2 regions of the Stutzerimonas stutzeri genome follow, and region 1 is predicted to be linked to the other one. Evidence: riboswitches for the same ligand, from Rfam matches in the RefSeq annotation. Region 1 holds a riboswitch; the other holds the start of a gene.

Region 1 (7,178 bases):
GCCGAGCACCGGGGCCAGACTGCGGATCACGATGCCGGCTGCGCAGAGCGCGATGATCGGTGTGTTGGCTCGATACAGATCGCGCAGGTGCTCGCCGAAGTTTTCGTACGGCCTGTCGACCTCGTCCGTGCGGCCTCGGAGCCCGTGAATCTGCGCCTCAGGGTAGAGGCGCTGGATCCGTCGGGCGGTTTCGAGGGCGGAGGCGCCGAGTACGACAATGGCGGGTGCTGGGGTTTCGGGGCCGGGCATAGTGCATCCGATAAATCAGGGTAGACGGGTGGATGAGGATGGCTTCTAGCCGCGCCATTTCTCGCCAGGAACGAGGATCATCGAGAAGTACGGGGACGACATCGGCTCCACCTGATCCAGCGGGACGATCTTCTGGTTGGCCATGGTGGCCCGTTCGACGTAGTGCGCACGCTGCTCAAGCCCAAGCTCCTGCAGCACGCGGCGAACCTTTTCGAAGTTGCGCCCGAGTTTCATGATCACCGCCGCTTCGGCGTCGCGAAGGCGTTGCTTGAGTTCCGGCTCCGGCAGCACGCCGGACAAAACGGAGAGGCTCTGATTGCGGTAGACCAGGGGCGTGCCGAGCACCGAGGTGCAGCCCAGCATCGAGCAGACGCCGGGCACTACCTCGACCGGATAATGAGCCGCCAAACGATCGTGCAGATACATGTAGGAGCCGTAGAAGAACGGATCGCCTTCGCAGATCACCGCCACGTCGCGTCCGGCGTCGAGTTCAGCGGCAATCTGCACCGCGCAGGTATCGTAGAAATCGCTGATCACATCCTCGTAGGAGAACGGCGGCGCGAGTTTTTCGGTGGTGACCGGGTAAACCAGCGGCATGCGCTGCTGCGCGTCAGTCAGGTGCTGCTCGATGATGCCGAAGGCGTTGCCGCCCTGGCCCTTGCTGGCTTTCGCCTTGGCCACGAAATACCCGACCACCGCCGCGCTCTGCAGCAGACGCAGGGCCTTCAGTGTGATCAGTTCCGGATCGCCCGGCCCTACGCCAAGGCCGATCAGCCGCCCTTTGCCTTCCATCACTCCACCTCCGTGGCAAGGGCGTTGACCGCGGCCACCGCCATCGCACTGCCGCCGCGCCGACCGCGCACCACCACGTAGGGCACGCCGCGGCTGTCCGCCGCCAGCGCGTCCTTGGATTCCGCCGCGCCGATGAAACCGACCGGCATGCCGATGATCAGCGCTGGCTTTGGTGCCCCGGCGTCGAGCATTTCCAGCAGGTAGAACAGCGCGGTCGGGGCATTGCCGATCACCACCACGCTGCCTTGCAGATGCTCACGCCAGTGCTCCAGCGCCGCCGCAGAGCGGGTATTGCCGAGCGTCTGCGCCAGATCCGGCACGCCGTCGTTGTGGAGGGTGCAGATGACCGGGTTGGCCATCGGCAAGCGCGGCCGGGTGATGCCTTCGGCCACCATACGTGCGTCGCAGAGGATCGGCGCGCCGGCCTGCAGCGCTGCACGACCGGCCGCTCCGGCACCGGGAGAGAAGGCGAGATCGCTGACGATATCGACCATTCCACAGGCGTGGATCACCCGCACGGCGAGTTTTTCCATGTCAGGCGGAATCGCACTGAGGTCGGCTTCTGCCCGAATGGTGGCGAAGGAGCGCCGGTAGATTTCCTGGCCGTCGCGGATGTAATCAAGCATTGGTGCGTCCCGTTGCGTGGTGCTGGGCGAGCCACGCGCCTGCGTATTCGATATCCATTGGTGGCGTTAGTGGTTGACCGAAACCGGCCATGCCCACTTGGCGTCCGTAGAGTTGGTAGCGGCCGTCGCCTACGGCGAGCAGCGTGAACGGCGCGACATGCGCAGCCGCGCAGGAGCGCGGGCAGCCGCTGAGGTGTACCCGCGGGTGCGGAGCGTGCTGTTGCAGGCATCTCGCCAGTTTCAGCGCATCGTTTTTGGTGTCGGCCAGCCCGCGTGCGCAGCCGGCAGAACCGGTGCAGGCAATCAGATTGGCCAGCGGGGCGGCGTTGTCGGTGAGCAGTCCCGCCAGGTCGAGCGCGCCGAGCAGGGTATCTGCGTCGTCGACCTGTACATTCGGAATCAGCAGGCCCTGCCAGGGCGTCAGTCGCAGGCTGCCATCGCCGTGCAGCCGCGCCAGTTCGGCGACGGCGAGGAGCTGTTGAGCGTCTATCCGCCCGAGTGGCGCGCTGGCAGCAACCATGGCCAACCCTGGCTGGCGCTGCATGATGATGCCAACTGGCGCGTCTGCCGCCGGGTTTTGTCGTGGCCAGTCGGCCGGTACCGGCAATACAACGAATGGCAGGCGCGCCTGTATCCGCAGCAAAAAAACCTCGGCCGGGATGGATTCGAGCAGCTGGCGCATGCGCCTCTGCTCCGGTCCGGCACTTTCCAGAAAAATCAGCAGGATCGCTTCAACCAGCTGCACGGCATCAGTTGCAGCGACCAGACCCAGCGGCCTGTCGGTCGGACAGCCTGCCAGTCCGAATGCCAGCCGCTGCGGAGTGCCGGGGAGGGCGCGCAACCAGAGGTCATGGGCGTGTTCGAGCATGCACAGACTTTCGCCACCGTCGAGCTGGAGGGCGAACTTGGCAGACAGGGCGTGCAGGGCTCGGTTGTCCTCCAGCAGCGCCAGTAGTGCTGCTGCCAGCGGACGGGTGTCCATGTGCTGCTGACGATCCAGGCCGGCAGCGGGGCTCAGCATGAGATTGCGCACGTCGTCGGCGTCGGCAACCGAGGGCCCGAGGTTCGCCTCCAGCAGCGCGCGGATAAGGTCCCGTTCCGCCTCGGTGCGGACGCCGCGTATCTGCAGGTTGCTGCGGTTGGTCAGCTCAAGCACGCCGCTGGCAAAGCGCTGCGCTGCGTCGGCAATTGCACGCGCCTGATTGTTAGCAAGGGTGCCGCCGGGCAGTTTTATTCGGCAGATGCCGCCGTCCAGTGCCTGCACGATGCGCAGCAGGCCGGGGCACGCGCTGGGGCGTGGAATGGGCAGTTCACTCATGAGACATGGTCGCGCACGGTGTCACCTGAAACTAAAGACGCGGCGACCAGACCGGCTGAGTTCGGCGAACTCAGTTGGCATCGGTACACCCCGCCCGATGTTGGCACTCGCGACCAGCGTCGTCGGCAGGTCTCCTGGCTGACAGGTCTTCATCATCCGCGGCCTTCCCGGTTTCCCAGTGGCATGCGTGCGGAGGATTCGCTGTTTACAGTTGCGGGGGCAGCTCGGTCACGATCATGAGATCGCTCCGTATTCCCTCTTAGGCCCTTGGCGTAGTCGCGGCGGGCACCGACGAAGGCGCTATTATGCCCGCTTTGCCCGATGACGCGACAGTCAAGGCTGTCGCCCGACGAAGGCTGGCCTAGCGATGTGGGGGAGGCGGATGACACCCTGGTTGACGGTGGTAGGGATCGGCGAAGACGGCTGGTCAGGACTCGGCGACGTGGCTCGACAGGCGCTTGGTGAGGCGACGTGCATCATTGGCGGCGAACGGCAGCTGGCGCTATTGCCGGCCGAGCTGCAGTGCCGGTTAGAACGCTGGCCGAGCCCGTTCAGCCTCGAGCCGGTGCTCGCACGGCGCGGTACGCCCTTGTGCGTACTGGCGAGTGGTGACCCGATGTTCTATGGCATCGGCGCCACTCTCGCACGGCATTTGAATGCCACAGAGATGCGCGCGTTCTCAGCGCCGTCGTCCGTGTCTCTGGCGGCGGCACGCCTTGGCTGGCCATTGCAGGACGTGGAGGTCGTTTCTCTGGTTGCCAGGCCGCTCGCGGCGCTGAACGCCCGGATATTTCCCGGCGCGCGTCTGTTGATCCTCTGTAATGACGGAACGAGCCCTGCTCAGGTCGCACAATTGCTGACGAGCCGGGGCTTCGGCGCTAGTCGGCTGACCGCCTTGGAGCACCTGGGCGGCGCAAAGGAGCGCCGTCTGGACGCCCTCGCAGCCGAATGGGCATTCGATGCGATCGCCGATCTGAATCTGCTGGCAGTCGAGTGTATGGCCGACGTGGATGCCAATTGCTTGCCGCTCACACCCGGTCTTGCCGATCATCTCTACCGACACGATGGCCAGCTGACCAAACGGGACGTGCGGGCTCTGACCCTGGCTCGCCTCGCTCCCATGCCCGGCGAATTGCTCTGGGACGTCGGCGCCGGCTGCGGCTCCATCGGCATCGAGTGGATGCGTGCTCATCCCGGCTGCCGGGCCATCGCGGTGGAGGCCGATGCCGGGCGTCAGGCGCATATCGAACACAATCGCGATGCGCTGGGCGTTCCCGCATTGAAATTGGTGGCCGGTCGCGCACCCGAGGCGTTGGCGGGCCTTCCCGAGCCGGATGCGATCTTCATCGGTGGTGGCGTCACGGTTCCGGGTGTGATGGAGCATTGCTGGGCCAGCTTGAAGCCGGGTGGACGACTGTTGGCCAACGCCGTGACCCTGCAGAGCGAGGCGCTTCTGATGAGCTGGCGTGAACGCATCGGCGGCGAGCTGACCCGGATTTCGGTGGCGCATGCTCAGCCTTTGGGCGGGTTCGACACCTGGCGTGGTGCGTTGCCGATCACGCTGCTGCAGGTCGAGAAACCGCGATGAAGCGCATCCTCCTGCTCGGCGGCACGGGCGATGCCTTGCGGCTGGCGCGCAGCCTCGGGCCATCGCACATCTACAGTCTCGCCGGTCTGGGCCGCGTGCCCGTTGACCTCATGTGCCAGGTCCGCGTCGGCGGCTTTGGGGGTGCGCAGGGTCTGGCAGCCTTCATCGCGGCGGAATGTATCGACCTGCTGGTCGACGCCACGCACCCCTACGCGGCGCAGATCAGCACCAATGCTGCAAGCGCGGCGGAGCAGGCCGGCATACCGTGCTGGGCATTGCGGCGGCCGGCCTGGCAGGCAGGCGAAGGCGACGACTGGCACGAGGTGAGTGGTTGGGCAGAGTTGACCGAAGCTATGAACGATTTCCGGCGACCCTTCTTCACCCTCGGACGCGAACCGCTGGCGCACCTGCATGAAATTCCTGCTCACCAGCACTGGACCGTGCGCTGCCTGGATGCACAGGCGCCGACTGAACGCGCCGAGATCATCGGTGATCGGGGCCCCTTCAGCCTTGAAGCCGAGCGTCAGCTGTTTGAACGGTTGAACAGCGATGTGCTGATCAGCAAGAACAGCGGCGGCGATTCCACCGAGCCGAAACTGCAGGTGGCTCGCGAGCGAGGTCTGCCGGTGCTGTTCCTGCGCCGGCCGATGCTCCCGGCGGTAACAAGGGAGTTCCTGCGTCGAGATGATCTCCTTACCGCGCTTATGGCCCTCGGCGTGCTCACCGGTGTTTCTACGGGCTGATCGCTCCTTTTCGACCGTCGCTGCTAGACTGCGCGCCGCTAAGGAGAGAGCCAATGACTACCGCTGTTGCACCCTACGCCCGAATCCTGTTCGTCGGCCCCGATTTGTCCGAAGGCTCGTTCGCCGAGGTTTTCAGGGCGCGCCTGGTCGCGCTGCGTGGCGAACAGGCACTGCGGGACGTGATTGATACGGGCTCGGGCTACGATTTGCTTTGGCAGACGGTCGGTGAAAGCGCTCGGCCGCTTCTGGTGATCGACCTTGAGCCGCAAACCAGCAGTGCTCATCTCGACTGGCTGCGTAGCGAACTCATGCAGCTCGACGATGCTGATCGCATCTTCGTAGCCAGCGCGATTGGCACCGCTGAGGCGCTGCCTGTCGAAGCGGCCTGCGCCTTGATCGAGCGGCCGGAATTGCACCTGCCGTGTATCAATGTCGCGCCGCTTCCCGCCGCGCACGCCTGGTCGAAGATTCCCTTACACGAGCACCGTGTGCTGCTGTGCAATGGCCCGCGTTGCACCCGTCGCGGTGCCTTGCCGCTCTGGAAAGGGCTGCGGGAAAAGCTCAAGGCTGCGGGCAGGCTTGAATGCGAGGGTGGCGTGCACATCACCCGCACCCAATGTCAGTTTCCGTGCGATCAAGGCCCGACGCTGAGCGTCTATCCGGCGGGCAAGTGGTATCGCGTGCGCAACGAGGCGGAGGTGACGCGCCTGGTCGACGAGTTGTTTGTCGCCGGACGCGAGGTGCCTGAGCTGCTGATGCCGGATCAATGAAGCCTGATGGCGTTAGCTCCAGCATCCGAGGATAGGGCGACCATCAGGTAGCCCAACGCACTTTATTCGGATGCCTGGATAGCCGCAGGAAGGGCGATAGAGGCGTACTGAGTTTCCGCAGCTGCATACCCGGTACCCCGACCTCAAGCGCTGAGTCACGGCCGGGACGCCGCGTTCGTTACGCAAACCGCGGACCAAAGAAGCAGATACGAATCGTTCCATTGACACTCATGCGCCAAACAGACAGCATTGTTACGATATAACATCGATGTCTTGGGTTTGAGCATGAATAGCGGAAGTACAGTATCGAAGTGGGTAGGCGCTGGAGCGGCGCTGATGTTGGTTGGTGTGCCTCTGGCCGGTGCGCAGGAGGCGGCGGTGCTGGATTCCATTACCGTTACGGCGGACCAGGAACGTGCAGACGGGCCCGTTCAGGGATACCGCGCGCAACGCACACGCAGTGCAACCAAAACCGACACACCTATCGAGGAAATACCCCAGTCGATCAGCGTGATTCCCGCATCCGTGCTGCAGGATCTCGGCAGCCCGCGCGTAGAGAAGGCGCTGGACTTCGCCGGCGGCGTCGCCCGGCAGAACGACTTCGGCGGCTTGACGATGTACGAATACAGCGTCCGCGGGCTGACCACCGGTGAGTTCTATAAAGACGGTTTCAGTGTCAACCGCGGCTTCATGAACCCGCCGGACGCTTCCAATATCGAGCGAGTCGAAGTACTCAAGGGGCCTTCCGCCAGCCTTTACGGACGCGGCGACCCAGGCGGCACCATCAATATCGTCAGCAAGCGGCCGCAGCTCGACAGCTTTGCCCGTCTCGATCTGAGCGCTGGCCGCTGGGATCGCTATCGCACCGCGCTGGACGTGAATACGCCACTCGATGAAGACGGCAACATGCTCTATCGCATGAACATCGCCATCGAAGACAACAACAGTTTTCGCGACCACCGCGAGGCTGAGCGCCAGTTCGTCGCGCCGTCCTTCAGCTGGGAACTGAGCCCTGATACGCGGCTGCTGGTGCAGGCCGAGGTGGTGCGCAACCGCCAGACCTTCGATCGCGGCGTTGTCGCTCCAGGTGGA
Region 2 (7,178 bases), 1.1 Mb from region 1:
TGGCCGAGATTGGGCGCGTCTGCTTGAAGGCCGAGCCCAACGCTGGCCACTTCGCCATCGCCGAGCTGCAGCGGCGCAAGCCGGGCGCCTGGGTGCTCACGCAGAATATCGACGGCTTTCACGGCCGTGCCGGCAGCCCGGTAGAGCGGTTGATCGAGATTCATGGGCAGCTGGCGCCGCTGTCATGCGTCGGTTGCGGCGAAACTGATTCGCGTCCGTTGCCAGCTCTGCTGGATGGGGCGCTGCCGCCGCGCTGTGCCCATTGCGCCGCAGTGCTGCGCCCGGCGGTGGTGCTGTTCGAGGAAATGCTGCCCGATGCTGCACTGGCAGACTTGCACGAACAATCGCGCATCGGTTTCGACGCCGTGCTGGTGGTCGGCACCAGCGCCAGTTTCGGCTACATCCTCGAGCCAGTATGGCGGGTGCGGCATCGCGGTGGCTTCGTCGCCGAGGTGAATCTGCAGGCTACCGATATCAGCCCGTTTACCGACGTACGGCTGGAAGGAAGGGCGGCAGACGTTTTGTCGCAGTTAATCCGTCACATTTCGTCCGATTGAATTTGATCATCGACGCGATAGAGGGCATAGTCGCCACCACTTTGAAATCACCGACACGGTCGTGCCCATGCGCCAACGCTTCGCACCCCTCGTGCCTCTCGCACTTATCGCCCTGCTGACGGCTTGTGCCGGCCAGCCTGTACAGACCGAGCAGCAGATCACATCGCCTCGGCTGTCGCACAATCATCCCCTGGCAGGATTCGACTTCGCCGCGCTCGACAAGAGCGAAGATGAGTCGCTGGCCGAGCTCACCGACGAACACGAATACCAGCTGCCCGAACTGGCAGACAGTATTCTGGAGCGCGGCTTCACCTTGGTCGGTACGCCTTATCGCTTTGGCGGCAACTCGGTGAAAACCGGTTTCGACTGCAGCGGTTTTGTCGGCTTTCTGTTCCGCAAGGAAGCTGGCCTCAAGCTGCCACGCTCCACCCGTGAGCTGATCAACCTCGACGCGCCAGTGGTCAAGCGTAGCGAGCTGGAGCCGGGCGACGTGCTGTTCTTCAATAATCGTGGACGTGGCCGGGTCAGTCACGCCGGTATCTATATCGGCGATGACCAGTTCATCCATGCTTCCAGCAGCCGCAGCGGCGGCGTTCGCGTCGACAGCCTGGACGACAAGTACTGGCGCGCCAGCTACATGGAAGCCAAGCGTGTTCTCGCAATGGCCTCCGACCTGGCGCCCCACACCGTTCAGCGCTGATCTAGCGGTCTGCGGGGGGTTGCGTCTTCCCCCGCATGCCGGCAGAGTGATGGCTCTTTTGCCTGGACCGCTCTGCGATGTACTACCTGGCCCGTCTCTCGCTTGTTGTCCTCTTTGCGTTGCTCGCCGCCTGTGCCGGTCAGCCACCGGTGCCGCCAGCCGTCGAGCAACCAAGTGCCTCTTATCCCATGCCAGGCGTTGCCGAAGATGTGCTTTTCAGTGCGCTCGGCCTGGTCGGCACGCCTTACCGCTGGGGCGGCAATACGCCAGACAGCGGGTTCGATTGCAGCGGCCTGATCGGTTACGTCTACCGCGGCGCGGCGGGCATCAACCTCCCTCGCACCACCCAGGCAATGAGTAACCTCCGCGGCCCGGCCGTGCGCCGGCATGCACTGCAACCTGGTGATCTGGTGTTCTTCGCCACGAGCGGCGGCCGTCGTGTCAGCCACGCCGGTATCTATGTCGGGCAGGACCGTTTCGTCCATGCACCTTCGTCCGGTGGCACGGTACGCCTGGATAGCCTGGCTGCCAGCTACTGGCAGAAAAACTACCTGGGCGCCAAGCGTGTGCTCGATCACGAGCAGCTGGCACGCAATCCCTGAGTCGCTTCTGGTGTCCTAGCCGGCAGCACTGTCGTTAGTGCTATTCACATCCTGAAATAGTCTCCGTTTGACATGCGGTGATTCCGCTATGCCCAGCGTTTGGCTACCATGCGCAGCCCAATTTCCTTCCGTGTGCAATCTGCTGCACACATGCCCCTTTCCTTACTTTCCCCTTAGGTGAGTTATGCCTGTATTGCTGACGTACGTGCTTATTGCACTGGCGGTGGCGGCACTGCTTGGTGTCGTGCTCGAAGAAGTAACCCATGTGAACAAGGCCAAAGTAACGCTGTTTTTCGGCACTCTGGCGTGGCTGCTGCTGTTTATATTCACGCCAGCGGGCGAGGCGCGTGAAACCGTGCTGGAAAGCCTCAACGAGAACATCGCCGAAATTGCCGGGTTGTGGATATTCCTGGTGGCGGCGATGACTTTCGTCGCCTATCTGAACAAGAAAGGCATGATCGAGAACCTGATCTACCTCGTCCTACCGCGGCGGATCAGCGAGCGCGCACTGCTGTTTCTCACTGCGACCTTCTGCTTCGTGTTCTCCTCGTTGGCCGACAACATCACTGCGACGTTGGTCTCCATTACCCTGATTCTCTCGCTGCAGCTCGATAGGGCGAAGACCATCAAGTTCGCCACGTTGGTGGTGTTCTCGGTCAACTCCGGTGGCGTCGCGCTGATCACTGGGGACGTCACCACGCTGATGATTTTCCTCGCCGGCAAGGTGGCGATTCTGCAGTTGCTTGTGCTGGCTGTCCCGGCCTTCCTGGCGGTGATGGTATTGGCCGCGATGCTGTCGATCGGCATGCGCGGCGAGGTTATGGTGCAGGGTCAGCGCAACGATGTTCGGGGTGTCGACGTGGCCATCGCAGTGATCTTCCTGTGCACCATCCTCAGCACCATCATCGGCAATTTCCTGTTCCAGATCCCGCCGGTGCTGACGTTCCTGGCCGGATTGTCGGTGATGTTCCTGGTGGCGCGCTTCTTCAGTGACGACAACGACTCCGATCCGATTCTGGAGTACGTGCGACAGGTCGAGTTCGAAACGCTGTTCTTCTTTCTCGGCATCCTGCTGCTGGTGGGGATGCTCAAGGAGATTCGTGTGCTCGACGGGCTGGTGCTGATCTATGACCAGGTTCCGGCGGTGATGGCCAATTACCTGATGGGCGTGATGTCTGCGGCGATTGATAACGTGCCACTGACTGCCGCGCTATTGAAATCCGGGCTGGAGATGGGCGTAGCCGAGTGGATGGTGCTGACCTATGCGGTCGGGGTTGGTGGTTCGCTGCTGGTAATCGGTTCGGCGGCGGGCATCGTCGCCATGAGCAAGGTGCCAGGCCTGACCTTTGGCAGTTACCTGCGGCACATGCTCTATCTGTTCATCGCTTTCAACATTGGCTTCGCCGGGGTTTACCTGATCGGCCTGTCGATGGGCTGATGGCTATTCCGTGCAAGGGCGTATTACCAGCTCAGGTTGAAATGCGAACCCAGTACGAAGCGATCATCGAGCAGGTCCCAGCGCTCGACGCAGACTTTTTTCTGCTCGCCTGGACACAGCTTCAGGCGGTTGAATGAGTTCGGCGAGGTGCCACGCAGGCGTGTAGACAGCGTGGTGCCGGCCTGAACCATCCAGATCTCGCGCGCGAGGCCGGTGTACTGTTTGGATAGCGGTAGTACGTAGGGCAGGTGGATGTGCCCGCCCATGACCAGGTCCAGCCCATGCTCGGCCCAGCGCTGCAGCGCCGGTTCGGCGCCGTGCTGCAGGTTGCGCAGATCGCTCGGCACCATGGCGCCGAACGGCTGGTGTGCCACGACGATGCGGATCTTGCCTGGATCACTGGCGGCAAGGCGCTGCGCCACCTGCTCGACCTGTCGCGCGGTCACTACGCCATCCTTGTGCCGGCGTGGGTGGGTGGTATTGAGGCCGACCACCAGCATGTCTTCATTCTCGAACACCGGCTCCAGGTCGTCGCCGAAATGTCGGCGGTAGTTGCCGTAAGGCGTCAGCGCGCGGGCGAACAGGTTATACAGCGGGATGTCATGGTTGCCCGGAATCACCAGCGTATCGCTGACGCCGTCCGCCTTCAGGCGGCGAACGAAGGCTTGAGCGCTGGCGAATTCGCCGCGGCGGGCGCGTTGCGTGATGTCTCCGGAGAACACCAGTAAATCGGCACGGTGCTCACGTACATGGTCTTCCAGCGCCTGGACGACGGCGGCTTGTTCGGTGCCGAAATGGGTGTCGGAAATCTGCACAATGCTGGTCATGGGCGTCGAATGTGAGTCCTGGCTGATCGGGGCATTGTTGCATTCGAAGCCTTTCGACGCCCGCCGTTCCGAGCAGCAACATGCAAGCGAAGATTGCGCGGCGCTGCGACAACCCCGCGGTTGCGTCATGCCCGGCCTTGGACTACCCTCCGCGTCGCCTCAGGTGCCCCCTCGTCAGAGGAGGGTGAAACAGGGAAGCCGGTCCATTCTCACGAAGATTCCGGCGCTGCCCCCGCAACGGTAGGCGAGTCGAGAAACCGTAACAGCCACTGTGCCTACGCATGGGAAGGCGCGGTTTCGGGACGCTGCAAGGCGTACGCTCGCAAGCCCGGAGACCGGCCTGTCGCATTCACTGACAGTGCGGCGGGCTCTGGGCGGGTGCATATCCTTCGCGATATTCACTTCTCTCTTGCAGTTCCTCCGCCTGTCTTCGTCGACTTTCAGTCGTGCGGGTGGGCACGACGGAGACCTGTACCTTGATTGGCAACGCCCGTTTAAAGCCAGCGGCCTATGTGCTGCTCGGCAGTTTCCCCCTTTCCATCGGCCAGCTGGCCGCAGCTCCACTGGACCTTGAACAGCAGGTGGTGACCGCCACCCGCACCGCGCAGACTGCCAGGCAGAGTCTGGCGGCAGTGACGGTGATCGATCGTGAGCGAATCGAGCGCAGCCAGGCGAGCTCGCTGCCGGAGATTCTCAAGCAAGTGCCCGGCGTTTCGCTGGCGAACAATGGCGGGCCTGGCAAGTCCACTTCGCTGTACATGCGTGGCACCGAGTCCGACCATGTGCTGGTGATGATCGACGGCATCAAGATCGGCTCGGTGACGTCTGGCGGTTCGGCGTTGCAGGATTTGCCGCTGGAACTGATCGAGCGCATTGAAGTGGTGCGCGGGCCGCGCTCCAGTCTGTACGGCTCCGAGGCCATCGGTGGGGTTATCCAGATATTCACCCGCAAGGGCCAGGGGCAGGGCGTCAAGCCTTTCTTCTCGGCGGGGTATGGTACCCATGACACCTACAGCGGCAGCGCCGGTGTCTCCGGTGGCGACGGACGTGGCTGGTACAGCCTGGGTGTCAGCGGCTCGGACACCGATGGCATCAACGTCAAGTCGGCGGGCACCAGCGGCTATGAAAGTGACGTCGATGGCTATCGCAATCTGTCCGCGACGCTGAGCGCCGGCTATCGCTTCGACAACGGGCTGGAGCTGGACGCCAACCTGCTGCAGGCCAAATCCCATAACGACTACGACAGCGTGAACCGGGCTCGCACGTCCGGTTTCGGCGCCAATGCCGATGGTGAGTCCAAGGTTTTCGGCACCCGTGCTCGCTTCAGCCCGCTGGAGCGCTGGTTGGTCACGCTGCAGGTTGGGCGAAGCGAAGACAAGTCCGATGCCTATCAGGACGGACAGTTCTATTCACGCTTCGACAGTCGCCGCGACACGCTCGGTTGGCAGAACGATATCCAGCTCGCCGCCGGGCATACGCTGACTGTGGGCGCTGATCATCAGCGCGACGAGGTCAACGGCACTACCGTTTATGACGAGAGCTCCCGTGACAATAAGGGCTATTACACCCAGTACCTTGGGGAGGTGGGCCGCCATGACTGGCAGTTGTCACTGCGTCGTGACGATAACGACCAGTTCGGCCAGCACGACACCGGTAACGTCGGTTACGGCTATGCGCTGACCGATTGGCTGCGCGCCACCGCCAGCTACGGCACGGCGTTCAAGGCACCCACGTTCAACGAGCTGTACTTCCCTGACTACGGTAATCCGGCGCTGGATGCGGAAACATCCAAGAGTCTCGAGATCGGCCTTGCCGGTCAGCACGGTTGGGGCCAGTGGGCAGTGAATGCCTATCGCACAGTAGTTGATGACCTGATTGCCTATGACGCCAGCATTTCCGGTCCGGCCAACGTGCAGGAAGCGCGTATCCGCGGCGTCGAGTTGGTGCTTGGCAGCCAGCTGTTGGGTTGGGACTGGAACGCCAACTACAGCCTGCTGGAGCCGGAAAACCGTTCCGCCGGTGCCAACCGCGGCAACGAGCTGGCGCGTCGGGCCAAGCAGCTATTCAACCTCGACCTCGACCGCCGGCTCGGCGCCTTCAGCGTAGGCGCCAGTCTGCATGCCGAAGGGCAGCGCTACGACGACCTGGCCAATACCAAGGAGCTATCCGGCTACGCCACCCTCGATCTGCGCGGCGAATACCGCATCACCCCCGAATGGCGCTTGCAGGCGCGCGTCGCCAACCTGCTGGCCGCCGATTACGAGACCGCCGAGGGCTACAACCAGCCCGGCCAGGCCGCTTATCTGACTGTGCGCTACCAGGCGCTGTAAGGCGTGGCGCGGGTATGTCGCCCGCGCCTACCCAAGGAGACTGCAAAATGATCAAGCTTGCCCCGAGATACCAACTGCTTGTGGGCCTCGCGCTGGTGGCGTTGATGGCGATGACCCGAGGGCAGCACTTCGCTAGCGTGAACCTGCCCAGCGCGTCCTGGGCGGTGTTCTTTCTCGCCGGCGTATTGCTAAGGCCGAAGTGGGTGTTTCCGGCGCTGTTTCTTGAAGCTTCGTTACTGGACTTCGCTGCCATTCAGTGGGCAGGGGTTAGCGACTGGTGCATGTCGCCTGCCTACTGGATGCTGGTGCCGGCCTACGGCTCGCTGTGGCTGGGTGGTCGGCTTTATGCGCGCTGGCATCGCGACCAGTTCACCAGCCTGGCAACGCTGGCGCTGTGCGTGATGGCGAGTGCCTTCGTCTGCTACCTGTTCTCCGGCGGCGGCTTCCTCTATTTCTCCGGACGCTATCCCGAGCCGACCCTGGCGCTGCTGGCTGACCGCATCGCTACTTATTATCCGCGCTACCTGTCGACCCTGGCGCTCTATGTTGGCGTTGCCGCGGTGCTGTTCGTTGGTATGCGCGCCTGGACCGGACAGCGTAATGAGGCCCACGTATGAGTGAAACCACCGAGCGGGACGACCGCCACAAGGCGCGCATGCAGCGCAAGAAGGCGCTGATCGACGAGAAGATCGCCGAGGCGCAGGACGAGTACGGCCTGCTGCTG

Evidence for each region. Region 1 has a riboswitch for cobalamin ahead of cobG (precorrin-3B synthase). Riboswitches for the same ligand answer to the same signal wherever they lie in the genome.
Region 2: another riboswitch for cobalamin. It lies ahead of btuB (TonB-dependent vitamin B12 receptor); the one in region 1 lies ahead of cobG (precorrin-3B synthase).

The regions. Positions count from the first base shown of each region.
Region 1 covers NZ_CP139348.1:2,381,584-2,388,761, forward strand. The annotation lists gene cobJ (precorrin-3B C(17)-methyltransferase) at 1-249, opposite strand, end outside; gene SM130_RS10885 (precorrin-2 C(20)-methyltransferase) at 295-1,041, opposite strand; gene SM130_RS10890 (precorrin-8X methylmutase) at 1,041-1,667, opposite strand; gene cobG (precorrin-3B synthase) at 1,660-2,985, opposite strand; cobalamin riboswitch at 3,093-3,293, opposite strand; gene cbiE (precorrin-6y C5,15-methyltransferase (decarboxylating) subunit CbiE) at 3,368-4,573, shown strand; gene SM130_RS10905 (cobalt-precorrin-6A reductase) at 4,570-5,316, shown strand; gene SM130_RS10910 ((2Fe-2S) ferredoxin domain-containing protein) at 5,370-6,086, shown strand; gene SM130_RS10915 (TonB-dependent siderophore receptor) at 6,423-7,178, shown strand, end outside.
Region 2 covers NZ_CP139348.1:3,441,899-3,449,076, reverse strand. The annotation lists gene SM130_RS15720 (NAD-dependent protein deacylase) at 1-557, shown strand, start outside; gene SM130_RS15715 (C40 family peptidase) at 625-1,257, shown strand; gene SM130_RS15710 (C40 family peptidase) at 1,335-1,859, shown strand; gene nhaD (sodium:proton antiporter NhaD) at 2,044-3,297, shown strand; gene SM130_RS15700 (metallophosphoesterase family protein) at 3,321-4,124, opposite strand; cobalamin riboswitch at 4,269-4,482, shown strand; gene btuB (TonB-dependent vitamin B12 receptor) at 4,604-6,454, shown strand; gene SM130_RS15690 (hypothetical protein) at 6,502-7,071, shown strand; gene cobO (cob(I)yrinic acid a,c-diamide adenosyltransferase) at 7,068-7,178, shown strand, end outside.